3 regions of the Streptosporangium sp. G11 genome follow, and region 1 is predicted to be linked to each of the others. Evidence: riboswitches for the same ligand, from Rfam matches in the RefSeq annotation. Region 1 holds a riboswitch; each other region holds the start of a gene.
What was found. Region 1 has a riboswitch for S-adenosylmethionine ahead of thrC (threonine synthase). Riboswitches for the same ligand answer to the same signal wherever they lie in the genome.
Positions count from the first base shown of each region.

Region 2: linked by a shared signal. The riboswitch ahead of ACSDR0_RS13455 (aminotransferase class V-fold PLP-dependent enzyme) and the one ahead of thrC (threonine synthase) in region 1 are both predicted to bind S-adenosylmethionine.
Region 3: linked by a shared signal. The riboswitch ahead of ACSDR0_RS32015 (glutathione S-transferase C-terminal domain-containing protein) and the one ahead of thrC (threonine synthase) in region 1 are both predicted to bind S-adenosylmethionine.

Region 1 covers NZ_JBPJUQ010000014.1:148,902-159,332, forward strand. Annotated here, with positions in the region: gene ACSDR0_RS16785 (MoaD/ThiS family protein) at 299-574, opposite strand; gene thrC (threonine synthase) at 597-1,892, opposite strand; SAM riboswitch class I at 1,907-2,049, opposite strand; gene ACSDR0_RS16795 (RNA polymerase sigma factor) at 2,205-2,762, opposite strand; gene ACSDR0_RS16800 (alpha,alpha-trehalose-phosphate synthase (UDP-forming)) at 3,003-4,427, shown strand; gene ACSDR0_RS16805 (MFS transporter) at 4,507-5,718, shown strand; gene otsB (trehalose-phosphatase) at 5,860-6,657, opposite strand; gene ACSDR0_RS16815 (DUF3263 domain-containing protein) at 6,843-7,145, opposite strand; gene ACSDR0_RS16820 (SAM hydrolase/SAM-dependent halogenase family protein) at 7,263-8,069, shown strand; gene ACSDR0_RS16825 (hypothetical protein) at 8,546-9,124, shown strand; gene ACSDR0_RS16830 (ABC transporter ATP-binding protein) at 9,304-10,317, opposite strand; gene ACSDR0_RS16835 (ABC transporter ATP-binding protein) at 10,301-10,431, opposite strand, start outside.
Region 2 covers NZ_JBPJUQ010000010.1:151,128-161,558, reverse strand. Annotated here, with positions in the region: gene ACSDR0_RS13465 (acyltransferase family protein) at 30-1,262, opposite strand; gene ACSDR0_RS13460 (NADH-quinone oxidoreductase subunit D) at 1,280-2,464, opposite strand; gene ACSDR0_RS13455 (aminotransferase class V-fold PLP-dependent enzyme) at 2,482-3,849, opposite strand; SAM riboswitch class IV at 3,902-4,017, opposite strand; gene ACSDR0_RS13450 (TerC family protein) at 4,250-5,113, shown strand; gene ACSDR0_RS13445 (cytochrome P450) at 5,134-6,333, shown strand; gene ACSDR0_RS13440 (SAM-dependent methyltransferase) at 6,490-7,455, opposite strand; gene ACSDR0_RS13435 (Rossmann-like and DUF2520 domain-containing protein) at 7,772-8,662, shown strand; gene panC (pantoate--beta-alanine ligase) at 8,897-9,724, shown strand; gene ACSDR0_RS13425 (L-aspartate oxidase) at 10,067-10,431, shown strand, end outside.
Region 3 covers NZ_JBPJUQ010000044.1:51,916-62,346, forward strand. Annotated here, with positions in the region: gene ACSDR0_RS32010 (FAD/NAD(P)-binding protein) at 1-885, opposite strand, end outside; gene ACSDR0_RS32015 (glutathione S-transferase C-terminal domain-containing protein) at 882-1,817, opposite strand; SAM riboswitch class IV at 1,857-1,969, opposite strand; gene ACSDR0_RS32020 (DUF402 domain-containing protein) at 2,022-2,543, shown strand; gene ACSDR0_RS32025 (ABC transporter permease) at 2,736-3,488, opposite strand; gene ACSDR0_RS32030 (ATP-binding cassette domain-containing protein) at 3,481-4,419, opposite strand; gene ACSDR0_RS32035 (TetR/AcrR family transcriptional regulator) at 4,520-5,257, shown strand; gene ACSDR0_RS32040 (enoyl-CoA hydratase) at 5,382-6,155, opposite strand; gene ACSDR0_RS32045 (ABC transporter ATP-binding protein) at 6,218-7,030, opposite strand; gene ACSDR0_RS32050 (ABC transporter permease) at 7,041-8,021, opposite strand; gene ACSDR0_RS32055 (ABC transporter substrate-binding protein) at 8,091-9,218, opposite strand; gene ACSDR0_RS32060 (agmatinase family protein) at 9,218-10,393, opposite strand.

The sequences.
Region 1 (10,431 bases):
AGTCCTCAATCTCCGGGACGGACTTCGCCCCGTCGATCGTTCCGACCATACCTGTGGGAAGCGGTAGGGCAACAGAGTCAAGCACCAAACTACCTCTTTACAAGAGCTTTTAGTACGAGAGCAAAGTTTCGCCATCACTATTAGTTAGACAAGGGTTACATTATCCATCCTCGCCTCAAATGTGAGGTTGCGTCATAAAAGACGGCACCCGCCCGGCCGGAGCCGGGCGGGTGCCGTGGGGTGACGGGCGCCCCTGAGGCGCTGCGGATGCGGTCAGGGCCGCGCAGGGGCGGGAGAATCAGCCTCCGGCCACCGCCGGGATGATGGAGACCTGAACACCGGAGGGCGTGGCCGTGTCGAGGTTGTCGACAAAACGGACGTCCTCATCCCCCACATAGACGTTGACAAAACGTCGGATCTTTCCCGCCTCGTCAAGAATCCGGGCGCCGATCCCCGGGAAGTCCGCGTCGAGCTTCTGAAGAACATCGCGCAGGGTCTCCCCCTCTCCGTTCACCTCGGCGGCACCACCGGTGTAAGTCCGGAGAATCGTCGGAATCCGCACAGAAACGCTCATAATTCAGTACCTTTCACGATTTCTAGGCGATAGCCGCACGGAATGCGTCAAGAGAAGGCCGAATCACCGCGGTCGGTCGCGCCTCCGCGGCCACCGCGTCGAGGGTCTTGAGACCGTCGCCGGTGTTGAGGACCACGGTCTCGGCGTCGGGGTCGAGCCTGCCCGAGGCGACCAGCTTGCGCAGCACCCCGACGACGACGCCTCCGGCGGTCTCGGCGAAGATGCCCTCGGTCCTGGCCAGCAGCCGGATCGCGTCGACGATCTCGGCGTCGGTGACGTCCTCGACCGCGCCGCCGGTGCGGCGGGCGATGTCCAGGACGTACGGGCCGTCGGCCGGGTTGCCGATCGCCAGCGACTTGGCGATCGTGTTCGGCTTGACCGGGCGGATCACGTCGTGGCCCGCCTTGTAGGCGGCGGAGACCGGGGAGCATCCCTCAGCCTGGGCCGCGAAGATCTTGTAGGGCCTGTCCTCGACCAGACCGAGCGCGATCAGCTCCTTGAAGCCCTTGTCGATCTTCGTGAGCTGCGAGCCCGACGCGACCGGGATGACGATCTGGTCGGGGATGCGCCAGCCGAGCTGCTCGGCGATCTCGTAGGCCAGCGTCTTGGAGCCCTCCGCGTAGTACGGCCGGAGGTTGACGTTGACGAAGCCCCACTGGTCGCCCATCTCGTCACCGATGAGCTCGGAGCAGAAACGGTTCACGTCGTCGTACGTGCCCTCGATGCCGATGAGCCTGCCGCCGTACACGGAGGCCATGACGATCTTGGCCTGCTCGAGGTCGGAGGGGATGAAGACGCAGGCGTCCAGCCCGGCCCGCGCGGCGGCGGCGGTCACGGCGCCGGCCAGGTTTCCGGTCGAGGAGCAGGAGAGGGTGTGGAACCCGAAGTTGCGGGCCGCCTCGACGGCGATGGCCACCACGCGGTCCTTGAAGGAGTGCGTGGGATTGCCGGAGTCGTCCTTCACGTGCAGGGAGCGGATGCCCAGTTCCCGGGCCAGGTTTCCGGCGTTGACGAGCTTGGTCCAGCCCGGTGCCATGTTGGGCTTGGAGGCCACGTCCGCCGGGACGGGCAGCAGCGAACGGTAGCGCCAGATGTTGGTCGGCCCCTCGGCGATCTGCTCCCGGGTCACACGCCCGAAGTCGTACGCGATCTCAAGGGGCCCGAAACACTCGGTACAGGCGAAGCTGGGACCGAGGTCGTAGCGGGCACCACATTCCCTGCAGGACAGGGCCACAGCGGGGCCGAAGCGCCGGTCGCGCGCGTCGTCGGCACGCTCGGAGGAGGTGGTAGTGGTGTTCTCAGTGGTTGCGAGCGCCATGAAGCGAGGCCTTTCCCTCATCTTCGTCTGCGGACCACCCTGGTCACAGACCGGAATTGGCACCTGTCCCGGCCGACCTCGTTCAGATCACGAGTCTTGAACCGGGATGGTTGCCGGGGCTTCGCAGGGCCGGTCCCTCCACCCCTCTGGATGAGCAAATATTCAGTTGGAAACCTGACGCGCAGGTCCTAAGCACTCTACCCCGCCACACCGCACTCCTGACCTCATGTCTCACTGAGCGAGACATGGCGTGTTATCCAGCGGACAACCGGAGCCGGGCCGCAGGCCGCGAGGCACGCGGCGGACGGCCGGTCAGAAGCCGTAGGCGTCGCCCAGGGCGCCCTGGACGTACTTGCGCGCCTGGTGGATGCGCGACTTGGCGGTGCCCAGCGGGATGCCGAGCTGCTCGGCCACCTCGTTGTAGTCGAGCTGGCAGATGTCGCGCAGCACCAGCGCCTGGGCCAGGTCCGGCTTCTCGGCCTCCAGCGCCTCCATCGCGTCGAGCAGGTCCAGCCGGGACCCGGCGATCACGCTCACCCGGGCGACGTCCGGCTTCTGCAGCGGCAGCTCGTCGGAACTCTGCTCGGCGGCGCGGCGCTTCAGCGAGCGGTAGGTGGTCCTGGCGCAGTTGGCGGTCACGATGTGCAGCCAGGTGCTGAACCGGGCACGCCCCTCGAAGCGGCCGATGTTGCGTGCCACCGCGAGCAGGGTGTCCTGGGAGGCCTCCTCGGCGTCCTGCCGGAAGGGAAGGATCCGGCCGCAGTGCCTGAGCACGGCGGGCTCGATCCGCTTCAGCAGCTCACCGAGCGCTCGGTGGTCACCCTGGGCTGCCGATCGGGCCAGGTCCTCGGTCGTCTCGTCCAGCGCCATCACGGGCCCCCATCAGCGGTCACGGTCGCTGGACATCCTACGGTCGGGGGTCGCGGATGGTGACCCTCCCTCCCCGCCACAAAAAGGCTGATACAGCGGGGCTCGTCACTTCACCTGCTGATAAGAGCTGACACAATTCGATGGACGCCATTCTTTCGTCGACCTGAAGAGCGAGGACAGCCCGGCGAAGTGCCGGTTAACCTTCAGGACAGGCGTGTCCCTAGCCAGTGAAGGGATCTCATGAGCGCGATCCTGGTGGCCTCCAACCGCGGCCCCGTCTCCTTCACCCTCTCCGAGGACGGCTCGCTCTCCATGCGCAGGGGAGGTGGCGGCCTGGTCTCCGGCCTGTCCGAGGTCGCGAAGGACCTCAACGTCCTGTGGGTCTGCGCGGCGCTGTCCGACGGCGACCGCAGCGCGGTGCGGCTGGCGCCCGGCGGCCGGCTCGACCAGGCGGGTTACGACACCGGGGCGCTGCGGATGCTCGACATCCCCCCGGCGACCTTCCACCGCGCGTACAACGCGGTCGCCAACTCCACCCTCTGGTTCGTCCACCACCTCCTCTACGACACCCCCAACAGGCCGTACTTCGACGCCAGGTTCCGCCGGGAGTGGGAGTCGTACCAGGCCTACAACGAGGCGTTCGCGATGGCGCTGGCCGAGGAGGGCTCGCACGGGGCGCGGGTGATGGTGCAGGACTACCACCTGAGCCTGGTCCCGGCCATGCTCAGGGGAGAGCGCCCCGACCTGCGGGTGGCGCACTTCTCGCACACGCCGTGGGCCCCGCCCGAATACTTCAGCCTGCTCCCCGACGACGTCGCGACCGAGCTCCTCGAAGGCATCCTGGGCGCCGACCACGCGGGCTTCCTGACCGACCGCTGGGGCGGGGCGTTCATGGACTGCTGCGAGACGGTGCTCGGCGCACGGGTCGACCGCGGAGAGCGTACGGTCACGCACGCGGGCAGGACCACCCGGATCGGCACCCACAGCCTCGGGGTGGACGGCAAGGCGCTCTGGACCAGGGCGTCCGAGCCCGACGTGGAGTCGCACATGGCCGCGCTCCGCGCCCAGGTGGGCGACCGCAGGCTGATCGTGCGGATCGACAGGACGGAGCTGTCGAAGAACATCGTGCGTGGCCTGGTCGCCTACAAGCAGTTCCTCTCGGCCCACCCGGAGTGGCACGGCCGGGTCACGCACCTCGCCTTCGCCTACCCGTCCCGGCACGACCTGCCCGAGTACCGCGAGTACACCGCGGCGGTGCAGCGCTGCGCCGAGGAGATCGAGGACGAGTACGCCACCGAGGACTGGGACCCGCTGATCCTCAACGTCGACGACGACTACCCGCGCTCGCTGGCCGCCTACCGGCTGGCCGACGTGCTGCTGGTCAACCCGATCCGCGACGGCATGAACCTGGTGGCCAAGGAGGGCCCGATCCTGTCGCCGCACAGCGCGCTGGTGCTGTCACGGGAGGCGGGTGCCGCCGCCGAGCTGGGCGAGCACGCGCTGACGGTCAACCCCTACGACGTCTCGGCCACGGCCGCCGCGCTGTACGAGGGCCTGGCGATGCCCTCGGACGAGCGCGCCAGGAGGGGCGTCCTGCTGGCCGCGGCGGCGACCGCCCTCCCCCCGCACCGGTGGTTCGCCGAGCAGCTCGACGCCCTCGAATAACAGCCCACGTGGCGACTTGGGGGCACTAAGCAGCTTTAGCCCGGTATGAGATAGTTTTTGCGGTTATTTCAGTTTTTTGGTGCACAGGGGGACCGAGTTGACCGCGATCGCGCCCGTCCGGCTGATCCGCGACCGCGCGACCTTGCTGATCTATCTTCAGCTCGGCGTCTTCGCCACCTACCTGTACGGCCTCAGCTCCGCGCTCCCGCTGCTCCGCCTCGACCAGGGCGTGTCCCAGGCGGTCGCCGGGCTGCACGGGACCGCGATGGCCGTCGGCGGCATCATCACCGGCCTCGCCCTGCCCTGGCTGACCGGGAGGATCGGCCGCCGGGCCGTCATCTGGACCGGGATGGCCGGGATGAGCGCCGGCACGCTCCTGGTCGCGGCGGCCCCCACCACGCTCTCGGTCACCCTGCTCGGGTACGGCGTCGCCAGCGGGATGTCCTCGATCACCCTGTACTCGGGCATGGCCGCGCTCGACGACCGGCACGGCCCCGCGGGCCCGGCGGCGATCAGCGAGGCCAACGCCGTCTGCGTGATCGTCGGCATCGGGGTCCCGTTCGTGGTCAGCGCCGCCGCGCAGAGCGCTTTCGGCTGGCGGGCCGCCCTGCTGGTGACCCCCGTGCTGGCCGTGCTGCTCGCGCTGACCATGGGACGCGTACGGATCCCCGAGCCCGGGGAGACCGTCGGCGGTGCCGCCGCGGAGGGCGAGTCCCGCTTCGGCTGGCGGTTCTACCTGGCCTCGGCCGTGCTGTTCTGCTGCGTCGCGATGGAGTTCTGCTTCAACCTGTGGGCGGCCAAGCTCTTCTCCGACCAGACCGGGCTGCCCGCGGCGGTGGCCGCGACCGCGGTCGCGGCGTTCACCGGGGGGATGGCGGCCGGACGGCTGGCCGGGGCGTGGCTGGCCCTGCGGGTGCCCCCGACCGTGCTGTTCCTCGGCGCCCTCCTGGTCGCGGCCGGCGGGTGGGCGATCTTCTGGGTGAGCACGAACCCGGTGTTCTCCTACGCGGGCCTGGCCGTGTCGGGGCTGGGGGTGGCACTGCACTTCCCGATGGCGCTGTCGCGGGTGCTGGCCGCCTCCGGCGGGCGGCGGGACCGGGCCTCGGCCATGGCCTCGATCTTCGCCGGGCTGGCGGTGGGGATCGGGCCGTTCCTGCTGGGCGCGCTGGCCGACGGGTTCGGCACCCAGCAGGCGTTCCTCATGGTCCCCGCTCTCATCGGGCTGGCCGTCGGAGGACTGCTGATCACCATGAGCGGACGTTCCCGAGCGGGCGTCGGCGAGCCCGCCTGAGCGGGACGGGAGGCTCGCGCCCCCGCGATACGCGACCGCCGCTCAACGAGGCGTCCCCCTCGACCCAGAACGCACAGCCCCCGATCCCTTGACAAGGCGTACGACCACCCGGCCGCTCGACCGAGGCGCTCGATCATCCGATCAAGAGCCGTCTTCACCCCGTGTCTCGCTCTCGACGGCGTCGGCGATCGAGGTGAGGAGCTCCAGGACCCCCGGGGGCCCGTCCACCACGATGTCGGCCTCCACCTCGATCTCGGGCGATCCGCTGAACACCGTCACGCCCGGCAGCCCGGAGGCCCGCACGGCCGCGAACGCCGCCAGATCTCCCAGGTCGTCCCCGGCGAACAGCACCGACCTGGCGGCCCGCTCGCGCAGGAAGGCACTCAGCGCCACTCCCTTGTCCATCCCCGGCGGGCGCAGCTCCAGCACGAACTTGCCCGGCTCCACCGCCAGCCCCGCCCCCGCCGCCAGCGCGGCGACCGGCTCGCGCAGCGCGTCGAGCGTCGCCCACGGGTCGGCGGCCTGCCGGGTGTGCACGGCCACCGACCGCTCCTTGTCCTCGATCCTGACCCCGTCGATCCCCGCGACCAGCGAGGCGAGCCCGGTTCGGGCGAGGTCGAGGCCCGGGTGGACGGGCGGGGCCGCGAGCGCGCCCGCCTCCCAGCGTTCGAGGCCGTAGTGCCCGAGCACGACCAGCCCCGGCACACCGGCCAGGGAGCCGTACTCGACGGCCGTGGCGGCCGGGCGGCCGGTCACGATCACCACGGCGCCGACCAGACGGCCGAGCCTGGCCAGCGCCTCGGCCCCGCCGGGCTGGATCCTGGCCGCCGCGGGATCGGGGACGATCGGGGACAGCGTGCCGTCGAAGTCGAGCCCGATCACCGCCCCCGCCGGATCGGCGACGATCGCCTTCAGCCCCTCGGACGTGTTCGTCGTCATGCCCGCCTCAGCCTGTCGAGTGTGTTCGTCGTCATCCCCGCCCCAGCCCGTCGAGCCTGGAACCGCCGAGTGTGTTCACCGTCATGCCCGCCCGGCCCTCTCCGTCTCCGTCGTCTCGCCGCCGTCTCGCCCGTCATGCCGGCACCGCTCTCGCGATCGCCCGCCCGACCGGTCGTACCCGCAGATCAGGGGCGCAAGCCCATTTTCCGGGCGGCGCGGTCGCGGCGGCGGGTCTCGCGGAGTCGGCGCAGGCGCTTGACCAGCATCGGATCGTGGGCGAGCGCCGCCGGCAGGTCGATGAGCTCGCTGAGCAACTGGTAGTAGCGCGTCGCGGAGATGTCGAAGGCCTCGCGGACCGCCTGTTCCTTGGCGCCCGCGTAGCGCCACCACTGACGCTCGAAGGCGAGCAGCTCGCGCTCCCTGTCGGTGAGAACCCTCTGCGCGGGCTCCGGAGCAGCGCTGTCACCGGAACTCGGCGCGGTGTCCATTGCTTCCTCCTCCGTGGGGGCGCGCGGCGATCACACCGCGCACGCGCGGTCCGAAGTCAGGATAGTCCGGAATTTCGCGCTGTTCATGACGGATGCGGAGACGTACAGTCACCTGTTGTGACCTCTGTCATCAGCCTTCTCAGCGACTACGGACTGGAAGACGGCTACATCGCCGCATGTCACGGCGTGATCGTCGGAATCTCTCCGGAGTCGCGAATCATTGACGTGTGCCATCTCGTCCCCTCGGGGGACGTGCGGCGCGGTGCGGCGATCCTTGCCCAGACGATCGCCTATCTTCCCTCCGGCGTGCACGTCGCCGTGGTGGATCCCGGTTTCGGCGGCTCGCGCAGGGCCGTGGCGGTCGAGGCCGGCGATCACATGTTCCTGGGCCCGGACAACGGGCTGCTGTCGTGGGCGATCCACGCCAGCGGGGGCGCGCGTGCCGCCTACGAGGTGTCCAACGAGGACTTCTTCCTGAACCCGGTCTCGCCGACCTTCCACGGGCGCGACCTCTTCGCCCCCGTGGCGGCGCACCTGGCGATCGGGCGCCACCCGTCCGAGCTGGGGCAGGAGATCCCGCTGGAGCGGCTGGTCGCGCTGCCCGCGCCCACCTCCGTGCTGCAGGAGGGCTACGTCGAGGGGGAGGTGCTGTCGATCGACCGCCACGGCAACGCGCAGCTGTCGATCGGCTCCGGCGACATGATGACGCTGGGCGTCGTGCCGGGAGACACGCTGGTGGTCTGGCTGGGCAGGCGACGGCTCTCGGTGCCGTTCAGGGAGACCTTCGCCGCGGTCCCGCCCGGGGAGATCGTGGCCTTCACCGACTCGGCCGGGCTGGTCGCGCTGGCGGTCAACTCCGGCGACGCCTCCCAGAGGCTGGGCCTGCCGCCCGGAGCCCACGTGCGGCTCTGCCCCTCACCCTGACATGCGCAACAAAAGCGACCTGAGAAGAAATCGCCCCATACATCGGCTCGTTTAGTGAAGTGTCGTTTTAACTGAAAGATCATTCCAGCTGGAAATACGCATGCCGGAATTCCGGTGACGTATCACCATTCCCGCTGAACAATGCCACGCGTCGTTCTCCCCATCGTCCCGGATGTGCCTCCACCACGACGGTTCCGCCTCGCCGTCCCCGAGAGGGCCGCTCCCGGCCGGATATACCACCTGACCTGGCAGTTAAGGAATCCGGCGGGGGCGCGGCAGGTCGGGCGTGCCCGGATCGGCCAATGTTTGTTCGGTCACGCCCCCGCGATCATTGCCACAAGCTGACCATTCTTGACCCTCCAGAAAGCATGTCGCTGGATAGTCTCACTCCCGTTACTTTGAGTAGCCGCGCGCAGACGGTCCGTTCCAGAGGCCCCAAACACTGCCGCGACGATTTCCTTCCAGGGGGAACCACAATGATTCGTCGTCTTCTCATCACTTCTGCGTGCGTCGGCATCGCCGTCCTCGCACCGGCCGCGGCGGCGTCCGCGTCCACGTCCTCCACCAGCTCCGCGACCAAGGTCACCGCCAAGTCGGTCATCAAGGCCGCCGCGAAGGCCAAGGCCGCCAAGAAGGCCGCCGACTGCTGCGGCGTCGGCGTCGTCAGCGCCGCTCCGGCCTTCGTCCCGACGAGCACCGTCACGTACGGCACCACCGTCATCCCCACGGCCGTCACCAGCGGCGTCGGCTGCGGCGGCGTCCTCGCCGGCGGCGTCTACGGGGGCGGCGTCTACGGCGGCGGCCTCTACAACGCCGGCTGCTACGGCGGCGGCGTCTTCGGCGGCGGCGTGTACGGGGGCGGCATCTACGGCGGCGGCGTGTACGGGGGCGGCTTCGGCGGCGGCGTCTTCGGCGGCGGTGGCGGCCTCTTCGGCCGTGGCGGCAACACCATCGGCGGCGGCGGCAACATCATCAGCAGCGGCAGCGGAGTCGGCCACGGCGTCGGCATCGGTGGCCTTGTCGGCATCGGCGGCGTCGGCGTCGACATCCTCTAGCAGGACAGACATCCTGCGGTGAAGTGGTAGAGCAGGCAGGGCGCGGCTTCCACAATCCATGTGGGGGCCGCGCCCTCCGCCGTTCCGGGCCTCTGCCCGCCGAACGGCGCCCCGCGGGGCTTCTCCGCTCCCGCCTGCCTCCGCTTCCCTCTTCGCCTTCCCGGCCCTCCTGCGCTCTCCTACACGTGGATCACGTCGTGCGTCTCGGCGAAGTGGCAGGCGCTCGCGTGCGCGGTACCGGGCCGGATCTGCAGCAGCGGCTCCTCGTCGGCGCAGATCTCCTGGGCCTTCCAGCACCGCGTACGGAACCGGCAGCCCGACGGCGGGTTGGCGGGAGACGGCGGGTCACCCTGGAGGATGATCCTCTCGCGTCGCTCGCGCCCTTCGGGGTCGGGCACCGGGACGGCCGACAGCAGCGCCTGGGTGTAGGGGTGCGCGGGCCGGTCGTAGATCTCGGTGTCCTTTCCGATCTCCACCATCTTGCCCAGGTACATCACTCCGACCCGGTCGGAGATGTGCCGGACCACCGACAGGTCGTGGGCGATGAAGACGTACGCGAGACCGAACTCGTCCTGCAGCCGCTCCAGCAGGTTGACGACCTGCGCCTGGATCGACACGTCCAGCGCGGAGACCGGCTCGTCGCAGACGATGATCTCCGGCTGGAGCGCCAGCCCGCGGGCGATCCCGATGCGCTGGCGCTGGCCGCCGGAGAACTGGTGCGGGTAGCGGTTGATGTGGTCGGGGTTGAGGCCCACCACTTCGAGAAGCTCCTGCACCTTGCGGCGCCGGTCGCCCTTGGGGGCGACCTCCTTGTGGATCTCGAACGGCTCGCCGATGACGTCGCCCACGGTCATCCGGGGGTTCAGCGAGGTGTACGGGTCCTGCATGACCATCTGGATGTTGCGGCGGGCCCGCTTGAGGTCGCCGCGTTTGGCGTCGGCGATCTCCCGGCCGTTGATCTTCACCGAGCCCGAGGTCGGCCGCTCCAGCGCCATCAGGAGCTTGGCCAGCGTGGACTTGCCGCAACCGGACTCGCCCACGATGCCGAGCGTCTCGCCCCGGTGCAGGTCGAAGGAGACCCCGTCGACGGCCTTGATCGCGCCGACCTGCCTGCGCAGGACGACGCCCTGGGTCAGCGGGAAGTGCTTGACCAGGTCGCGGACCTCAAGGATCGGCTCACCCGTGGCTGCCATCGAGGACCTCCCTCCAGTAGTGACACGCGCTGCCGCGTGTCGGGCCGATCTCGTACAGCGGGGGCGCGTCGACGACGCAGTTGTCCTGACGGTACGGACACCGGGGGTGGAAGG
Region 2 (10,431 bases), on a different contig from region 1:
CGGAGGAACCGAAGGGTCGAGGGGGCGCGCTAGCGTCGTCGCCGTGCCGTCCACTGGCGTCCGAAGAGCATGATGACCGGGAGGGTGCAGACCAGCGCCCCGGCGACGGCGAGCGGGCGCTCCAGCCACCAGAACAGGTCCGGCCGCACGCCCTCCCCGGGCCCGCCGCCCGCCAGCCACCAGGTCAGCGCCACCCAGATCGCCATGCCGGTCGTGTGGAACAGGAACAGCGGCAGCGCGAAGCGGTTGACCGTCTCGTTCACGCGCTGCCACCTGGGGTGTTCGAGCAGGCGTTCCATGGACGGCCTCAGCACCTCCACCAGGCCGATCTGGAAGATCAGCAGTGCCACGATGACGAAGGTGGGCGGCGCCATGTTGGACAGCTTGTCGCCGGGGACGCCCACCATCGAGCCGGGGTAGATGCCCGAGTAGACGAGGCCGAACAGGGCGAACAGCCCGGTCCACAGGATGGCGACGTCGAAGCGGCGGGGCAGCGCCACCACCCTGTCGTAGAAGAATCCGGCCTGGTGGGCCAGTCCCCAGACGATGATCATGTTGAGCCAGCCCGCGGCCTCGTACCCGTAGCGCAGCCGCAGCACGTCGACGACGAGGGCCGCCCCCGCCAGCCAGATCAGGGCCAGCACGTCGTAGTGCCGGTGCAGCCAGAGCGAGATCGGCAGCAGGGCGATCAGCACGAGGTAGACACCGATGAACCAGAGCGGGCTGATGACGAGCAGGACCACCCGGTCCATCCACTCGATCCCGAACGCCCGCGTCACGATCGCGCCGAAGACGATCCAGGTCCCGGCCAGCGCCAGCGCGGGGATCGCGAGGCTCCGGATGCGCCGCCACACGAAGGTGCCGATGCCGACCCCGCGCTCGCAGGCCCGGTTCCACGACAGCAGGTGGACGTACCCGCCCACGTAGAAGAAGAGCGGCAGCACCTGCAGCAGCCACGTCAAAATCCACAGGCCCGAGGTGAAGCCCAGCGGGCTCGTCGGCGAGGGGCCGTCGGGTCCCCACTGCAGGATCGTGAACGCCCAGTGCCAGACGACCACGACGATCAGGCTGAACGCGCGCAGCCAGTCGACGTACCGGTCCCGCCGTGGCCCGTCCGCGGCCGGGGGAGCCTCGGGCGGTACGGGGTCCGAGGTCGCGGTGGTCTCGGCAGGGGTGCCGGGGGTTTTCAGGGAGGGTGACGCGGGGGGCGTGGGGGGCGCCGAGGGGGTCGCCCTCTCCTGCTCCCCGCCGGGTTCGATCATGCGGTTCCAACCGTGCCTTACTTGTCGATGTCGCCGACGACGAAGAACATCGAGCCCAGGATGGCCACCATGTCCGAGACCAGGTGGCCGGGGAGCATCTCGCGCAGCACCTGGACGTTGTTGAAGGAGGCCGAGCGGAGCTTCATCCGCCACGGTGTCTTCTCCCCGCGCGAGACCAGGTAGTAGCCGTTGAGGCCGAGCGGGTTCTCCGTCCAGGCGTAGGTGTGGCCCTCGGGAACCTTCAGCACCTTGGGCAGGCGCTGGTTGACCGGCCCAGGGGGCAGGTCGAGCAGCCGTTCCACGCAGGCGTCGGCCAGGTCGAGGGAGACCTTCACCTGTTCCAGCAGCACCTCGAACCGGGCGTGGCAGTCTCCCGCCGAGCGGGTGACGACCTTCACCGGCAGCTCGCCGTAGGCGAGGTACGGCTCGTCCCTGCGCAGGTCGACGTCGACGCCGGAGGCGCGGGCGATCGGGCCGCTCACGCCGTACTGCATGATCGTCTCGCGGTCGAGCACGCCCACGCCGCGCGTGCGGGCGAGGAAGATCTCGTTCCCGGCGATCAGGTTCTCGATGTCGGGCAGCCGTCGCCGCACGTCGGCCACGGCCTGGGAGACCCGGCCCGCCCAGCCCTCGGGGATCTCCTCCTTGAGGCCGCCGACCCGGTTGAACATGTAGTGCATGCGCCCGCCGGAGATCTCCTCCATCACGGCCTGGAGGGTCTCGCGCTCCCGGAACGCGTAGAAGACCGGGGTGATCGCGCCGAGCTCCAGCGGGTAGGACCCCAGGAACATCAGGTGGCTGAGCACCCGGTTGAGCTCGGCCATCAGCGTGCGCGTCCAGACCGCCCTGACCGGCACCTCCATGCCGAGCATCCGCTCCACCGCGAGGACGACGCCGAGCTCGTTGGCGAACGCCGACAGCCAGTCGTGCCGGTTGGCCAGCACGATGATCTGCCGGTAGTCGCGCACCTCGAAGAGCTTCTCGGCGCCCCGGTGCATGTAGCCCACGATCGGCTCGGCCGAGCCGATCCGTTCGCCGTCCAGCGTGAGCCGTAGCCGCAGCACACCGTGCGTGGACGGGTGCTGCGGCCCGATGTTGAGGATCATGTCCTCGGTCGCGAGCTCCTTGCCGTGCGCCCCCCGCACGGCTTCGGCTCCGGCCCCCAGCCCCACGCTCAGCTCACGGGGTGCGCCTTCAGTCATAGGGCCATGCTGTCACGTCAGCCGCGCGAGGCAAGATCTCGCAGGGCGCCGATCAGCCGGTCGACGTGCTCGGAGGTGGTACCGATGCCGATGGAGGCGCGGACGGCGGAGGCGGTGACGTCGTCGCAGCCGCCGTCCTTGGCGCCCAGCAGGTGCCGTACGAAGGGGTGGGCGCAGAACTTGCCGTCGCGGACGCCGATGCCGTAGTCGCCGGACAGGGCCTCGGCGACCTCGCGGGCGGTGAAGCCGTCCACCACGAAGGAGACGATGCCGACGCGCGGGTGGTCCGGGCCCCACAGGGACAGCTCGTGGACGCCGGGGACGGAGGCGAGGCCCGCGCGCAGGCGCCCGAGGAGGCGCTCCTCCTCGCGGACCAGCGGGGTCCAGCCGGTGGCGGTCAGGGCGTCGCAGGCCGCGGCGAGCGCGACGGCGCCCAGCACGTTCGGGGTTCCGGCCTCGTGCCGGGCCTCGGGGTCGTCGTACCACTCGGCGCCGTCGTCGTTCACGGCCTTCACCGCGCCGCCGCCCCGCAGGTACGGCTCGGCGTCGGTCAGCCAGTCGGAACGGCCGATCAGCGCGCCGGTGCCGAACGGCGCGTAGAGCTTGTGGCCGGAGAAGGCCACGTAGTCCAGGTCGAGCGCCGTCAGGTTGAGGCGGCGGTGCGGGACGAGCTGCGCGGCGTCGACGAGGACGCGGGCACCGTGGCGGTGGGCGATGTGGGCCAGCGCGGCGATCGGCCAGAGCTCCCCGGTGACGTTGGAGGCGGCGGTCACGACCAGCAGCTTGGGGCCGTCGATCGAGGCCAGGGCCTCGTCGGCGGCGCGGACGGCCTCGCCGGGGAAGGCGGGGGCCGCCAGCCGGACGACCCGCTCCCAGGGCAGCAGCGAGGCGTGGTGCTCGGTGTCGAAGACCACGGCGGTGGTGCCCTCGGGCAGGCTGCGGGCCAGCAGGTTGGTCGCGTCCGTGGTGTTGCGGGTGAAGATCACCGAGTCGTCGGGACGGGCGCCGACGAAGGCGCGCACCGTGTGCCTGGCCTGCTCGTAGCGGGCCGTGGTCAGCTGGGACGCGTACCCGGCGCCACGGTGGACGCTGGAGTATGCCGGGAGCGCGGCGGCGACGGCGGCGCTCACCGGCTCCAGACAGGGGGCGCTCGCGGCGTAGTCGAGGTTGGCGTAGCGGACGAGCCTGCCGCCCCTGACCGGGACCTCCAGGTCCGAGCCGAGCACGGCCGGGATCGGCCGGTCGTCGGACGCGCGGGTCTCGGGGACGGTCACCGGGACGGCGGGGAGGACGGCGGGGGCGGCGGTGGACACGGTGGACACGGTGGACGTGGTGTTCGCCGGGTTCGCGGTGTTCGCGGGGGTGAAGATCGTCAGGGTGGACACGCCATGGCTCCTTCGAGGTCATCGGACCCCAACCCATGGCATAGGTGCCTGGAGCCCGCGCTTGCCCGGCACACCTCGTGCCGGACCAGGTCCTCACCCGGGGCACCCCGCCGCGGACGCGAGGGTTGCCGGCCAGCGAGCCGGGGCTTGTCACTGGCACTCATGACCTACGGGGGAACTATAACCGACTCCCCGCGGTGCCCCGCAAGTCCGAAACGTGATCAACCCGATATCGCCTCCGGAGAGGCGCTCCGGGGAGCGCCCGGTGAATTTGCCAGCGAAGCGTGATGAGAGGGAAGGAACTCAGGGCCTTCCCCGGTCGTCCTGGCAGTCAGCCGAAGAAGCATTCAGCCAGCTGGACGACGGTGCGTTCGAGCACCGGACGACGAAGGAGAAAGCAATGGACTGGGTGACCAACCCGGAGATATGGATAGGGTTCTTCACCCTTGTCGCCCTGGAGATCGTCCTGGGAATCGACAACATCATCTTCATCTCGATCCTGGTGAGCAAGCTCCCGCCCGCTCAGCGCGACAGGGCGCGCAAGCTCGGCCTCCTCGTCGCCCTGCTCAGCCGCCTCCTGCTGCTGCTGGCGCTGTCGTGGGTGGTGAGGCTCACAGAGCCGATGTTCGAGGTTTTCGGGCAGGGCATATCGGGGCGCGATCTGATCCTGATACTCGGCGGCCTGTTCCTGCTGGGCAAGAGCGTCCACGAGATGCACGGCAGCCTGGAGGGCGAGTCCGACCACTCCGAGGGCAGGGTGGCCTCGTCCTTCACCTCGGTGATCATCCAGATCATGATCCTCGACGTCGTCTTCTCGCTCGACTCGGTGATCACCGCGGTCGGCATGGTCGACGAGCTGGGCGTCATGATCGCGGCCGTCATCGTCTCGGTCATCGTGATGCTGGTCGCCTCCGGGCCGATCAGCCGCTTCGTGGAGCGGCACCCGAGCATCAAGATGCTCGCGCTGTCCTTCCTGGTGCTGATCGGCGTCGTGCTCATCGCCGAGGGGTTCGAGCAGCACATCTCCAAGGGCTACATCTACTTCGCGATGGCGTTCTCGCTGCTGGTGGAGCTGCTGAACATCCGGATGCGCGGCAAGGCGAGGCGGAAGCCGGTCGAGCTGCGCGCCCGCTACGAGGCGGATGAGCAGGCTGGTTCTGAAACCCAGGAGACCCTGGAGACCCCGGTGGGCCGGAAGGCTCCGGCGGGCCGGGCGGACGAGCAGGTCGAGGGGGGAAGGCCGGACGGACGGGCAGGCTCCTAGCGCGGGATTACGATGCTTACGTGCGCTTTGATCCTTGGAATCCGGAATTCGTCGCCCACCCCTATGACGTCTACGACGAGCTGAGGCGGGAGCGGCCGGTCAGCTTCTTCGAGCCGACCGGCCAGTGGCTGGTGGCCAGGCACGCCGACGTCAACGCGCTGCTGCGAGATCGCAGGCTCGGCCGCTCCTACCTGCACGTGGCCTCGCACCAGGAGTTCGGCAGGCCGGACGACCCCGAGTTCCAGGACCCGTTCTGGCGGGTGATCAGGGCGGGGATGCTCGACGTCGAGCCGCCGGTGCACACCAGGCTCCGGCGGCTGGTGTCGAAGGCGTTCACCCCCCGCATGGTCCAGGCGCTCCGCCCCAAGGTCGCCCGCATGGCCGGGGAGCTGGTGGACGTCTTCGTCGAGCGCGGCGGCGGAGACCTGATCGCCGAGGTCGCCGAGCCGCTGCCGGTCACCGTGATCGCCGAGATGCTCGGCGTGCCCGAGGCCGACCGGCACCTGCTGCGGCCCTGGTCGGCCGACATCTGCGGCATGTACGAGCTCCAGCCGTCGGTCGAGGCCCAGCGCACGGCCGTACGGGCGGCCGAGGAGTTCTCCGCCTATCTCGTCGAGCTGGCCCGCGCCCGCAGGGCCGATCCCGGTGACGACCTGATCAGCGCGCTCGCCCTGGTGGCCGACGAGGGCGACAGCCTCACCGAGGAGGAGCTGGTCGGCACCTGCGTGCTGCTGCTCAACGCCGGGCACGAGGCCACCGTCAACGTCACCGGCAACGGCTGGTGGTCGCTGTTCCGCAACCCGGCCGAACTGGAGCGGCTCCGCGCCGACCACGCCCTGCTGCCCACGGCGGTCGAGGAGCTGATGCGCTGGGACACCCCACTGCAGATGTTCGAGCGCTGGGTGCTGGAGGACGTCTCGGTGGGCGGGATCGACATCCCGCGCGGCACCGAGGTGGCGCTGCTGTTCGGCTCGGCCAACCGCGACCCCGAGGTCTTCGCCGACCCCGCCCGCCTGGACGTGGGCCGGGCCGACAACCCGCACATCTCCTTCGGCGCCGGTATCCACTTCTGCCTCGGGGCACCGCTGGCCAGGGTCGAGCTGATCGAGTCGTTCGGCGCCCTGCTGCGCAAGGCACCGAAGATGGAACTCGTCACCGAGCCCTCCTGGGGACCGGGTTACGTCATCCGGGGTCTCACCTCCCTCGACGTACGGGTCTGAACCGGCCCGGCCGGAGCGCACGGTCGGGCGACGCGGGCGACGCGGGCGACGCGGGCGACGCGGGCGACGTCACGCATGAAGCGGGTGACGATCGGCGCGCCCCTCCGTTCGCCGCGGATCGCGGGCCCATCGGAACGACGGCGGCGGTTCGGCGGGTCAGGGACGGCTCTGGCAGAGCCAGCCGAACCCGCCGAGTCCTCCGGCGGCGATGAGCTCCGCCTCCTCCGAGGCCCTCGCGAGGGCCTGCAGGTAGCCGCGCGGATCGTTTCCGGCCTGCTCGACCGCTGGACGGCTCCCGGTGACGCCGAGGGCGCGCAAAGCCTCGCGCTGCGTGGTCAGCGCCGTCGTGACGGCTCCGGCGCTCTCGCCGGAGGCCGCGCAGGCGTCGAGCGCCACGTGGGCGGTGATGTCGCACGAGCCGTCGGGCACGGGCGCGACCAACGCCCCGTCGCGGTAGCCGGCCAGCGTGCCGTACGGCGGCCGGTCCTCCAGGGCGTGGGTGTAGTCGATCGCGATCGCCCGGCCGCGCGCCAGCCGTACGATCACCGACGCCCAGGCCCTGTCGCGCGGCCTGCCGATCTCGGCCCGCTCGCCGGGGGCCCGCATCGGCCACCAGCGGTCCAGCCACGCGAGATCGGCCTCGGAGGGCCTGCCGCCGAGCCGCTCCTCACCGTCGGTGACGTTGACCAGGACCAGCCGGGGCCCGTCGGCCGTCTGCTCCGCGATGTCGACGGGGATGTTGTCGAGCCACTCGTTGGCGATCACCAGCCCGTGGATCCCGTCCGGCGCGGCCCGCGCCCAGACGATCTCCTCGGGCAGCGCCGGGGGCCGGGGCGCCAGGTCGACCGCGGTCACCCGGAGCCTCGACCGGAGGGCGGGCGGCGCCGCGGCGAGCACACCGGCCGCCAGCCCGCCCTCGCCGGCGCCGATGTCGACCAGGTCGAGCACCTCGGGACCGCCGAGCGCCTCGTTGATCGCGGCCAGCTCGCGCAGCACGGCCTCGGCGAAGACGGGGGAGGCCCCGACCGAGGTCCGGAAATGGCTGGAGGGGCGCTCCCGGAGATAGAAGCCGCTCTCGCCGTAGAGCGCATGCTCCATCGCGGCACGCCAGGTGAGCCACACGTTCTCAGACGCTACCCGCCGGGGCGGCGGAACGAGATCGACTCGCGCTGACGCTTCGAGTGAATTCATGACTACATTCTGTCACCGATTTACACGATCGTTGTCGACGCCGCGTTGGCGCGCCGCAGGCCGGATCACCGTGTGAGCCAGGTCCGCGGGCCGTCCGGCGCGTCCCGTACGCTCCCGGTGTGCCCGATCCGGGCGCCTGGGGGCGCCCCCCGCCGCCGAACACGAGTCTTGACGCGGTTGCGGCGACATGGCCCGTTACGCTGGTCAATCGGGCACGGAGCCCCACATGGTCGAAGGACGGGACGTCATGGACGCAGTCGATCGCCCGGCACGGCTGGCCGTCGGAGTGGTTGGAGCGGGCAGGGTCGGTTCGGCGCTCGGCGCCGCGCTCGTCAGGGCGGGGCACCGGGTGGTCGCGACGAGCGGCGTCTCCGACGCCTCCAGGGAGCGGGCGGTCGAGCGGCTCGGGCTCGTTCCCACCCGGCCCGAGGACGTGGTGGCCGGCGCGGACCTCGTCCTGCTGACGGTCCCCGACGATGTGCTGCCCGGCCTGGTCTCCGGCCTGGTCGAGACCGGCGCCGATCTGCGCGGCAAGCTGGTGGCCCACACCAGCGGCGCGTACGGCCTGGCCGTGCTGAACCCGGCGATCAAGGCCGGGGCGCTGCCGCTGGCGCTGCACCCCGTGATGACCTTCACCGGACGCGACGACGACCTGCGCCGCCTCACCGGGATCTCGTACGGGGTGACCGCTCCCGACCCGCTCCGCCCGGTGGCCGAGGCCCTCGTCATCGAGATGGAGGGCGAGCCGGTCTGGATCGCCGACGAGGACCGGCCGCTCTACCACGCGGCCCTGGCGGGGGCGGCCAACCACATGGTGACGCTCATCGCGGAGTCCTTGGAGCTGCTGGAGAGGATCGGCGTGGAGCAGCCTGGCCGGATGCTCGGCCCGTTGCTCGGCGCGGCCCTGGACAACGTGCTGAGGCTCGGCATCGCCGGGCTGACCGGCCCGGTGGTGCGCGGCGACGCGGGGACCGTCCGCAGGCACGTGGACGCGCTGATCCTCGCCGCCCCCGAGGCGGCGGACGCCTACGTGGCGCTCGCCAGGCTCACCGCCGACCGGGCGCTGGCGGCCGGGCTGCTCAAGCCCGAGGCCGCCGAGCGCCTCCTGGACGCCCTGGGCGGCAACACGTGGACCTGAGGGCCCGGGACACCCGCGAGATCGGGGACGGGCACGCGACACATGGGCCTGGGGACTCCCGGCCCGGTGCCCGTTCCTCCGGCCCGATCCGGTTAGCTGAGCCGGTGAGCCGAATCCGCCCGGCGAAGGGAACCGGTGGATTCCGCGGATTCCGATGAACGTCATTCCTCTCCGGCCCGGGAGCCGGAGCACCCCCGGGAGGTTCCAGTGATCGTGGCGGACGACCGCGCAGGGCTGATCAAGGCCCGCGCGACCCTGGGGATCGGAGCGGGAGCCCCCTCCGGAGGGAGCGCGCTGGCGCTCGTGCCGACCATGGGCGCGCTGCACGAGGGGCACCGCTCGCTCATCCGGTTGGCCCGCGAGAGGGCCGCGCACGTGGTGGTGAGCATCTTCGTGAACCCGCTCCAGTTCGGGCCCACCGAGGATTACTCCCGCTATCCCCGTACGTTCGACGCCGACCTCGAGGTCTGCCAGGCCGAGGGGGTGGACGTGGTGTTCGCCCCCTCGGCCGAGGACATGTATCCGCCGGACAGGCAGGTCGGCGTCTCCGCGGGCGAGATGGGCTCGGTCGTCGAGGGGGAGTTCAGGCCCGGCCACCTCGACGGCGTGCTGACCGTGGTGCTGAAGCTGTTCAACCTGGTCCAGCCGGACGTGGCGGTGTTCGGGCAGAAGGACGCCCAGCAGCTCGCGATGATCCGCCGGATGGTGGCCGACCTGAACCTGCCGGTCTCGATCGTCGGGGCGCCCACGGTCCGCGAGCCGGACGGCCTGGCGCTGTCCAGCCGCAACCGCTACCTGTCGCCGGACGATCGGGCGGTGGCCCTGGCCCTGTCCCGCGCCCTGACGGCGGGCTCCGCGCTGCGCGCGCCCGCGGAGATCCGCCGGGCCGCGCTCGCCGTCTTGGAGGCCGAGCCGTCGCTGGCGCTCGACTACCTGGTCCTGGTCGACCCCGCGACCTTCGCGGAGGTCGGCGACGACCACGCGGGCGAGGCGATCCTCGCGGTGGCCGCGCGGGTGGGGGCCACCAGACTGATCGACAACGTCACGCTCAGCCTCCACTGATCCCGGGCCGCTCGCCGCTGAAGCCGCTGAGGCCACTGGAGCCGCTGGAGCCACTGGACCCGCTGGACCCGGCGGGTCCGGCGAGCGGCGAGCCGCCGCGTTCCCGCCGCTCCCGTGTCGCCGATTCCCGCCGTTCTCGCGGCGCCTCCGTTCCCCGCGCCGCCGGCCGGCCGCCGGCTAGGTTCCCGTTCCGCCCTCCCTCGGCCGTGTACGGCCCCAAGCTGCTGTGATCTCAGGGTTCGGGTGAGATGTCCCACCCCGGGGAACAGCCGCTTCCCGGAGGGCGTTATCGTCACACTGACGAAATGAAAAGCCTCTAATGAACCCCGCAAGGAGGCGGCAATGAGCATGCCGGCCATTCCCCAGAGGTTGACCGCCCCCCCTCCGGGCTGGACGGTACGCGCGGACGTGGTCGTGGTGGGCTCCGGCATCGCCGGCCTCACCCTGGCGCTGCGATACGCCGCCCTCGACCCCGGGGCGAAGGTCCTGGTCGTCACCAAGGACGTCCTGTCCTCCGGCTCCACCCGCTGGGCCCAGGGTGGCATCGCCGCCGTGCTCGACCCGCGCGACACCCCCGAGGAACACCTGTCCGACACGCTCGTCGCCGGAGTGGGCCTCTGCGACGAGGAGGCCGTCCGGATCCTGGTGACCGAGGGCCCCGACGCGCTGCGCGGCCTGATCGCGGTGGGTGCCCGGTTCGACACCGA
Region 3 (10,431 bases), on a different contig from region 1:
CCACACGTCCCGGCGGAAGTTCCACGGCCCCTCGCCCAGCGCCTCGCGGGTGAGGAAGCGCGGCACCGGCGGTCGGACGCCCGTGAAGGGGTAACCGGTCTTGGAGTGGTACGGCACGCCGCGCCGCGACCCCACGTACAGGAGAGGCTCGCGCCCGTTGGGCAGGTAGACCAGCTCCCCGTCGTACTCGCGGACGAACCGGCCGCCCCTTCCCGAGGTGAGCAGCACCATCAGGTCGACGAAGGCCAGCCCCATCCCCCGCATGATCACCGGTTCCCCCGCGGGGATGCCGTCCAGGTCGAGGTCCGCCGCGTAGCCGGTGGGCAGGTACCGCAGTCCCCCGCGCGCGGCCAGATCGGCCAGCGCCCTCTCCTCCCGCGTCGGGGTCACGTCGCCGTGCCCCTGGGCCAGGATCACCGCGTCGGCCTCGATCGTCTGACCGTCCTCCAGTTTCACGGCCTGGCCGCCGGAGACATTGGCGAGGTCGACGGCACGGGCGGCGTGCACGTGCACCCGGACGCCGCGCGGGGCGTTCGCCACCGCGTTCCGGAAGACGTGGGAGAGGTAGCCGTTCTGCGCCGGGCGGGAGGCGAACCTGCCGGGGTCGCCGCCGAGCCACTCGGCCAGCGTGGGTCCGGGGCGGATCGGCCCCTCGCAGCGCACCGACTCGTCGGTGAAGAGCGTCACGTCGGCGGCGGCGGAGTTCATCCAGAGCAGGTCCGGCTGGTCGCGGCGCCAGACGCGCCCGCCACCCGGTGGGTGGGGATCGATCACGTGGACGTCCAGCGACGGCCAGCCGAGCAGGTCGGCGGCGTTGGCGCAGATGCGCTCCACCAGGCAGGTGCCCGTCGGCCCCGCGCCGACGACGGCGATCGAGGCGCTCATACGGCGGCTCTGCGGTGCGGCTGGTCCCAGTCGGCATGCAGCGGCTCGACCGGGACGCGCCAGACGTCGGTCTCGCTCTCCCGGTGGGAGATGACGGTGAAGTCGGTGTTCTCGCGGAAGGCGGGGTGGGCGTACAGGTCCCTGGCGTAGGCCCACAGGTTGGGGAAGGCGGTCAGCGGGCGCTCGCTGATCCTGGCCGCCGGGTTGTCGCTCAGGTCGAAGCGGAGCAGGGTCGGCCAGAGCCGCACGTCCGCCTCGGTGATCCCCGAGCCGAACAGGAACCTGCGGTCGGCCAGGCGGGCGTCCAGCTCGTCCAGGAAGGCGACCACGGCCCCGCGCGCCTCGGTGTACGCGGCCTCGGTGGTGGCCGACGCCACGCGGCCCGCCGCCGTGTTGACGAACTCGTAGATCCTCGTGTTGAGCTCGTCGATCTCGGGCCGGAGCTCCTCGGGGTAGAGGTCGGCCTCCGGGTCGCCGCCGAACCGGGTGGCCAGGTCGATCGTGATGTCGGGGAAGTTGTTGCTGACGATGCGGCCGGACGTCCTGTCCCACAGGACCGGCACCGAGACGTGCCCGTCGAAGCCGGGCTCGGTCGCCTCGTACGCCTGCCGCAGGATGGTGAACCCGTTGACCGGGTCGGCCCCGCGCCGCTCGCGGAACGCCCACCCGCGCCCGTCGCGCTCGTCGTCGACGTAGGAGAGCGAGACCACGTCCTGGAGTCCCTTGAGGGAGCGCACGATGGCCGCGCGCTGCGCGTACGGACAGACGGCCGCGACGTAAAGGTGGTAGCGCCCCGGCTCGGCGGGGAAGGCGGGTGTGCCGATCCGCCCCTGGAAGGGGTAGCGCGGGCCGGGCCTGCCACCGGGCCGGTAGTGGCCGTGGGTGTCGAGGTCGACGGGGCTCGCGTGGTTCAGTGTGCTGGTCTTCGACATGTGGCACTCCCGGGCATGTCTCGGTGACCCCGGTGAAGGGGTCCGCGCTTGCGGCACGCCCACCGTGCCGCCAGGTCTCCCCCGGGGGCACCCCGCCGCGGTGCGAGGGTTGCCGGTCAGCCAGCCGGGGCTTCTCACTGACACTCTTAACCTATTTAGAAGGTAGGAAATACATAGATCTCTGTCAAGCCTTAGTGTCGGGGAATGTCCTACGAGAGTGTGAATGTGGTCTACCGCAAGTACGACGGGTCACTGCACTGGCACCATCGCGGCCTGTTGCTCGGCGAGGACGAGCACGGGGTGTGGACGGGATGCCTCGCCGACTCCATCGGCCGCAAGGGTGACGGCCCCGCGATCCCCAGTCCGCACCCGTTCGTGATGCTCTTCCCCCGCGACGCCTGGTGGACGGCCGCCTTCAACGCCGCCCCGCACAAGCACGAGATCTACTGCGACATCTCCACGGTGCCGGAGTGGAGCGACGGCCAGGTCACCATGGTCGACCTGGACCTCGACGTGATCCGGAGCCGCCGGAACCTGCTGAAGGGCCGCCAGAACCGGGTCTTCCTGGACGACGAGGACGAGTTCGAGGAGCACCGGGTCAAGTACGCCTACCCGCCCGACGTGGTCGAGAGCGCCCGCGCCTCGGCCGCCTGGCTGATGGAGGCCGTCACCACCCGCACCGCCCCCTTCGGGGACGCGCCGCACTGGCTCACCCTGGTCACCTGAACGCCGGTCGCCCAAGTCCGGCCACCCGGGCTCCGGCCCCCGAAACCCGGACCGCCGGGCCCGCTCACCCGGGGCCCGGCGGTCTCCGGCGCGACGCGTCCCGTACGGGCCGGCCGTGGCGAGGGCGCCCCCTCGGTGCCCCCGCCACGGCCACTCTCGGCGCCCCCCGCGCTCTCGGCGCCCCCCGTGCTCTCAGCGGGCGCGGCGGCGGAACAGCCTGCCGGAGAGGAGCCCCGAGACCAGCAGGAAACCGCCGCACCAGGCCAGGGCCTTCCATGGGTCGTTCCCCACGGGCTGGCCGAGCAGCAGGCCGCGCACGGACTCGATGATCGGCGTGGCCGGCTGGTTCTCCGCGAATCCGTGCAGCCACTCGGGCATGGTGCGCACCGGGACGAAGGCGCTGCTCGGGTAGGGCAGGAACATCACGAGGAAGGTGAAACCGCCCGCCGCCTCCGGCGTCCTGGACAGCAGGCCGACCACGGCCGAGACCGCGGAGATGGCCAGGACGAACACCACCAGGATGCCCACCGCCGCGGCCCAGCCGGCCAGGTCCGCCTCCGTCCGGAAGCCGAGCAGGAACGCGACGGCGAACACGATGACGAGCGAGGTGAGGTTGCGCACGGTGCTGGCGGCCACGTGCCCGCCCAGGAACGCCCCGCCGCCGACGTCCATCGCCCTGAACCTGTCGACGATCCCCCGGCTCATGTCCTGGCTGACGGCGACCGCGGTCAAGGAGGCGCCGTAGGAGGCGCACATGACGAGGATGCCGGGGACGGCGTAGGTGACGTAGTCGACGCCGGTCTGGATCGCGCCGCCGAACAGGTAGACGAACAGCAGCATGACCAGGACGGGCATCAGGAACGAGGTGAACAGCGCGTCGAGGTTGCGCAGCGACAGGCGGACGGCGCGACCGGTCATCACCGGCCAGGCGACGAGGTCAGACACCGGCCCGCTCCCTGTTCGTCAGCGCGAGGAACGCGTCGTCGAGCGTGGCACCGCGCACAGTGAACCTCTCGACCGCCGAACGCCCCGGGTCCACCTCGTCCAGTAGGGCGCGGATGCTCGCGGCGCTCCCGTCGGTGGCCGCCTCCACGGTCAGCCTGAGGAGATCGGTGTGGACGGCACGCGCCCCGAGGAGGCGCGTCACCTCGGCGAACGACCGGGCGTCCGACAGGACGAGGTCCAGCCTCCAGGTGGCGACCCTCGCCTTGAGCTCGTCGGCGGTGCCCTCCGCCACCACCCGCCCGCCGTCGAGCAGCGCGATCCTGTCGGCCAGGCTGTCGGCCTCCTCCAGGTACTGGGTGGTCAGAAAGACCGTGGTGCCCGAGCCGGCGAGGCGGGTGATCACCTCCCACATCGCCTGCCTGCTCCGTACGTCGAGTCCCGTGGTCGGCTCGTCGAGAAAGATCACCGACGGCGCGCCGACCAGTCCCGCGGCCAGGTCCAGGCGTCGCCACATGCCGCCCGAGTACGTGCCGACCCGCCGCTTCCCCGCCTCGACCAGGTCGAACCGCTCCAGCAGCTCGGCCGCCCTGCGGCGGGCCCCGCCGCGTGACAGGCCGGACAGGCGGCCCATCATCCGGAGGTTCTCCTCGCCGGTCAGCAGCTCGTCGACCGCCGCGTGCTGGCCGGTCAGGCTGATGGCGCGGCGGACGTGACGGCGGTCGCGCACGACGTCGAACCCGGCGACCGTGGCCCGTCCCGCGTCCGGCGTGACCAGCGTCGCCAGGGTGCGCACGGTCGTCGTCTTGCCCGCGCCGTTGGAACCGAGCAGCGCGTACACGCTACCCCCGGCGACGCGCAGGTCGACGCCGGTCAGGACGGCGACCCGGCCGTAGGACTTGGTGAGGCCGACCACCTCTATCGCTGGTTCCACTACTCCTCCTGCGTATGGCGTACGCTCTACTGTTTATGGCATACGCGGTATTGCGTAAGGTATACACTCACAGAAAAGGACGGTCAAGCCCGGGAGCGCGATGGAAGTGCCGGAGAGCGTGGAGATCGCCTGGGGCCTGCGCGAGCGGCCGGGCAAGGGGCCCAAACGCACCTTGAGCCTGGAGCACATCGTGGAGGCGGCCCTGCGGGTGGGCTCCGCGGAGGGGCTCGCCGCGGTCTCGATGAGCAAGATCGCCGCCGAGCTCGACGTCTCCACGATGGCGCTCTACCGCTACGTCTCGTCCAAGGACGACCTGCTCATGCTCATCACGGACGCGGTGGTCGGCCCGCCTCCCCCGCTCCCCGAGCCGGGCGACGACTGGCGCCAGGGCGTCTACCGGTGGGCCGCCGCCATGCGCGCCGCCCTGCGGGAGCACCCCTGGTCGTTGCGCATCCCCATCACGGGCCCGGGAATCATGCCGAACCACGTCGCCTGGATGGAGGCCGGGCTGCGCTGCCTGCGCGGCACCGGACTGGACCCGGACACGAAGCTGGCGGCGCTGCTGCTGGTCAACGGCTTCGTCAGGACCGAGGTGGCGCTCCTGTCCGATCTCCAGAACGCCTTCGACGCCTCCCAGGTCACCGACGAGGAGGCGCTGTCCGGCTACGGCCGGTCGCTCGCCAGGCTCACCGACGCCCGGCGCTTCCCCGAGATCCACGAGCTTCTCCAAGCCCGGGTCTTCGACAGGCCCGGCGGCCCCGACGACGAGTTCGTCTTCGGCATGGACCGCATCCTCGACGGCCTCGCGGTGCTCGTGACCGGAAAGCCGCCCGCCTGACCCTCGACGGCCGCGCCCCGCCCGTACCGGAAGCAGGCCCGCCGCCCCTCAGCGGCGTCGCGTCCGCACCGGTGGTGTCCCGTTCCGTACGGAACGGGACACCACCGGCCCCGCCCGCGAGGGCCTACAGGGGAGGGAAACCGGGCGCGCGGCGCTCGACGAAGCTGGCGACGCCCTCGACGAAGTCCGGCCGGGTGAAGGACTGGGCCATCAGACGCGTCGCGGCCGACTCGGACGTCTCCAGGCTCTGCTGCCAGTCGCCCCAGATCTGACGCTTGATCACGGCCATCGAGGCCGGGGAACTGTGCGTTGCCAGCTCGCGGGCGTAGGCCAGCGTCTCCTCCATCAGCCTCTCCCCCGGCACCGCCCGGCCGGCCAGACCCAGCTCGTACGCCTCGGCGCCGGTGAAGGTCCGGCCCGACAGCAGCAGGTCCATGGCCCTGGCCTGGCCGGCCAGGCGGGGCAGGATCCACGAGATGCCGTACTCGGCGATCAGGCCGCGCCGGGCGAAGGCGGTGGTCCACTTGGCGTCGGCGGCCGTGAAGACCAGGTCGCAGAGCAGGGCGTGGACCATGCCGAGCCCGGCGCAGGCACCGTTGACGGCGGCGATGATCGGTTTGCGGATCGTGGTCGGGAAGGTGGTGGGGCGTGGGTCGGGCTGCCCCGCGTAGGAGCCGTCCTGGAGGGCGGTGAGCGTCTGGAAGTCCGCGCCGGCGCAGAACCCCCTGCCCGCGCCGGTGACCACGATCACCCGGACCTCGGGGTCCTTCTCGGCCTCGGCCAGCTGGTCGAAGTAGCGGCGGCCCATCTCGTCGGTCCAGGCGTTGAGCCGGTCCGGGCGGTTGAACGTCAGCGTCAGCACGCCCCGCTCGATCGACGACAGCACCAGATCGACCATCCCGCATCCCCCTTCGAAAGCCCGCCGGGGGCTCCCCGCCCGGAGAGCCACAGAATATCGTTCTACACCTTTTCCCTCTCCGGCGTCAGCATGTGCGAGCGGACCAGATCCTCGATCGTGGCGCGCAGGCCGAGGAAGGAGGAGGTGCGCTTGACCGTGAGGGCCCGGTAGGCGGGCAGGTCGATCGGCACCTCGGCGGCGACCCTGCCGGGGCCGCAGGCGAAGACGAGCACCCGCTGGGCGAGCAGGACGGCCTCCTCTATGTCGTGGGTGACCATCAGCACGGTCGTGCCCGTGTCACGCCACACCTCGCGCAGGAAGAGCTGCATGTCCTCCTTGGTCTGTACGTCCAGCGCCCCGAAGGGCTCGTCCAGCAGCAGCACGGCCGGCTCGCACGCCAGCGCCCTGGCGATCGCCACCCGCTGGCGCTGCCCGCCGGACAGCTGCCGGGGCAGCGCGCCCGCCAGGGACGACAGCCCGACCTCGCCGAGATACCAGCGGACCCGCCGCTCCCTGTCCGCCCTGGAGATCGGCAGCAGCCGCAGCCCGAAGGCCACGTTCTCGGCGACGGTGAGGAAGGGGAACAGCGCGCCCGACTGGAAGACCAGCCCGCGCTCGGGACCCGGGCCGGTGACGGGTGCCCCGCCGAGTGAGATGGATCCCGCACTCGCCGGGGTGAGCCCGGCGATCATCGAAAGCAGCGTCGACTTGCCGGAGCCGCTCGCCCCGACCACGCACACGAACTCGCCCGGCTCCATCGACAGGTCGATGCCGTCCAGGACGCGCGTGGCCCCGTAATCCTTGGCCACGCCGCGCAGCGCGAGGATCATGCCGTCCACCTTTCCGGTCGGCCACTTCTCCCGACGCGATTCCACGGCACGGACCTCACACCACCCACCTCCCGAGACGATCGCGCAGGACGCGCAGCGCGACGTCGATCAGCAGCCCGACGATCCCGATCACGATGAGCACCGCGAAGATCTTGTCGGTCTGCAGGAACCGCTGGGCCCGGACGATCCGGTAGCCGAGCCCCGACTCGGCGGCGATGAGCTCGGCCACCACCACGAAGTTCCACGCGGCGGCGGCGTTGATCCGCGCCGCGTCCACGACCGCCGGGAGCGCGTACGGCCAGGTCACCTTCCTGAGGATCTCGCCGCGCCGGGCGCCGAGGGTGGCCGCGGCCTGGCCCAGCTCGCCGGGCACCCGCCGTACGGCGTCGGCGACCATCAGCGTGTTGAAGAACACCACGCCCAGCACGAGGATCGCGATCTTGGAGGGCTCGCCGAGGCCCAGCCAGATGATCAGCAGGGGGATGAAGGCGGCGGCCGGCATGTAACGGAGCAGGCCGACGGCCGGTTCCAGCAGAGCCAGCGCCACGGCCGAGGTACCCATCGCGACGCCCAGCGGCACCGAGATCAGCACCGCCAGCCCGAACCCGGCCCCGACCCTGCCGAGGCTGGCGAGGGTGTCGTCGAGCAGCTGTCCGGTGCCCAGCATCTCCGCGAACGCCTCCAGGACGGCCAGCGGGGAGGGCAGGAAGGTGGGATCGACCAGCTCCGCCATGCTGACGGCGGCCCAGAGGACGAGCGGGACCAGCACCGAGGCCGCTCGCAGACCCCAGCGGGCCCGGGCGGACGGGCCCGGCCCTCCTGACGGCCCGGTGCCGGAGCCCGGACCTCGTCTCCGGAGGCGTCCCGGCCGGTCCGGGCGCCGGGGCAGCGGCTCCCAGCCCCGCCGTCCCGCGTCGGGAGGCGCGACGGGCTCCGCGGTCCGCGCGCCCATCAGGGCCTCGACCTTCCGGGCGGCGAGCAGGGCGAGCTGGACCCGCCCGGGCCGCAACCGGTCGTCGCCCGGCGTTGTCTCCATGTCGGCGCTCCCGCTCTCACGGTTCCTTCGGCTCTCACGGCGCTCCCGCTCTCAGGGCGTTCACAGCGCTCACGGCTTGAGACTCCTGACGAACTTCGGCTCGAACAGGCCGTCCAGCGACGGCTCGGTGTCGGCCAGGCCCGAGTCAACGAGGAACTTCGCGATCAGGGAGGCCTGGTTGCCGAGGTGGTCGCCGGTGTCACCGGGTTCGAAGGCGGCGAGGTTGTCCTCCAGGGAGAAGATCGTGGTCCCCGCGTCGTAGCTCGCGTAGTCGGCCTCGCTCACCCCCGCCCGCTTGGCCATGATCGCGGTGGCGCCGGCCTTGTCGGCGGCGATCCACTCCAGGGTCTCGAACCAGGTCTTCACCAGCGCCTGTACCTCCTGTGGCCGCTCGGCGACCAGCGAGGCGGCCACCACCAGGTGGTCGGGGATGGCGCCGGGGAAGTCCTTGGAGGTGGCGATGGCCGTGGAACCGGGCAGTTCCAGTGCGGTGGTGGTGAAGGGCGCGAACACGCCGACCGCGTCCACCTGGCCCGCCTTGAAGGCCGCGGCGGCGGCGTCGGTCGGCAGCGCCTTGAAGGTGATGTCCTTCTCGGTCAGCCCCGCCTTCCGCAGCGCGAGCAGCAGCAGGTAGTGGTCGACCGTTCCCTGCTCGGCCGCGACGGTCCTGCCCTTCAGGTCGGCCACCGTGGAGATGCCGGACCTGGCGATGATCTGGTCGTTGCCGGTGGAGTTGTCGTTGACCAGCACGATCGTCTGCTTCGCCCCGCCGGACACCGAGGCGATGGTGTCGTTGAGCGTCTGGCTGTTGGCGTCGACGTTGCCGGTGGCCAGCGCGGTCAGGCTGTCGGTGTAGCTGTCGAAGTACTTCAGCTCGACATCGAGGCCGTTCTTGGCGAACAGCCCCTTCTCCTCGGCGACCTGCCAGGGAAACCAGCCGGGCCAGGCGGAGAAGCCCAGCGTGAGGGCCTTCTTCCCGCCGGACGCGGCAGGCTCGGCGGCCCCGCCCGGGGTGGACGCGCACGCCGCGCAGACGGCGAGCAGGCAGAGCGGGACGAGCAGGCGGAACGAGACCGGCGACCGGAGCGAACGCAACGAACCGAGCGAACGGAGCGAACCGATCAGGCCGAGCGGGCGGAACGAGACCGGCGGACGGCGGGGGACGAGCAGGAGGGTGACGAGCAGGCGGCGGAGCATCAGGAGGCTCCCTTCCTCGCGGGCAGGTGCCCGGAACGGACCAGGCAGCCGAGGGTGTCGCAGATGACGCGGGTGGCGATCAGCGAGGTGATCTCCGCGTTGTCGTAGGGCGGCGAGCACTCCACGACCTCGATCCCGGCCAGCGGCGCCGCGTCGGCGATGATCTGGATGAACTTCAGGACCTCGCGCGGCAGGAAGCCGCCGGGTTCCGGCCAGCCGGTGCCGGGAACGAACGCGGCGTCCAGGCAGTCGACGTCGAAGGAGAGCCACACGGCCTCGGCGTCCTTCCAGGCGACCTCCAGCGCGCGCTCGGCCGCCGCCTCGATGCCCATCTCCACGCAGTCGGTGACCGTCATGATCGTGGTGCCGCGCTCGCGGCCGACCTTCACCCCCGGCCTGGGCGCCTGCCAGCCGCCGATGCCGATCTGCACCAGGTTCTGCGGCGGCACGTTGGGGATGTCGGTGGCGTGGAACCACGGCGTGGTGTGCATGCGCTCGTCGAGGTCGGTCTCCTGGGTGTCCACGTGCCGGTCGAAGTGGATGATCCCGAGGTTGCCCGACAGGTGCTCGGCCACGCCGCGCACGGTCGGGTACCCGATGGAGTGGTCGCCGCCCAGGACGACCGGGAACGCCCCGCTGGAGTAGACGTGCGAGACGGCCTTGGAGATCTGGTCGAAGGTCTTCTCGATGTTGCCGGGGATGGTGAACACGTCCCCGAGATCGGCCATCGTGATCGACTCGCGCAGGTCCACCCCCAGTTCGAAGCTGTAGGGGCCGTACAGGGCGGAGATCTTCCTGATGCCCTGCGGGCCGAAGCGGGTGCCCGAGCGGTAGGTCGTGCCGCCGTCGAACGGCGCGCCCAGGATCGCCACGTCGTACGCGCCGCAGCGCCGCACGTCCTCGACGTACGGGGCCTTGAGGAAGGTGTTGATCCCCGCGAAGTGCGGCAGTTCTCCCCGGGAGAAGGTCGGGATGCGCCGGTCGACGATGGAGTCGGCGCCCTGCAGGCCCACCTCCAGTGCCCAGGCGACCTCACGTTCCCAGTTGGTGGTGGGCAGTTCGGCCTCGCGGTCGACGGCGAAACGGGCCTCGGGGCCGTACCGGTCGGGGCCCGAGGGGGCCGAGCCGGAAGGGCCCTGGCGGGCGGGGTCGGAAGCGGACGGGTGCCAGTGCATGGAGCTCCGATCAGCTCGGAACCCGGCCGGAGGGCAGC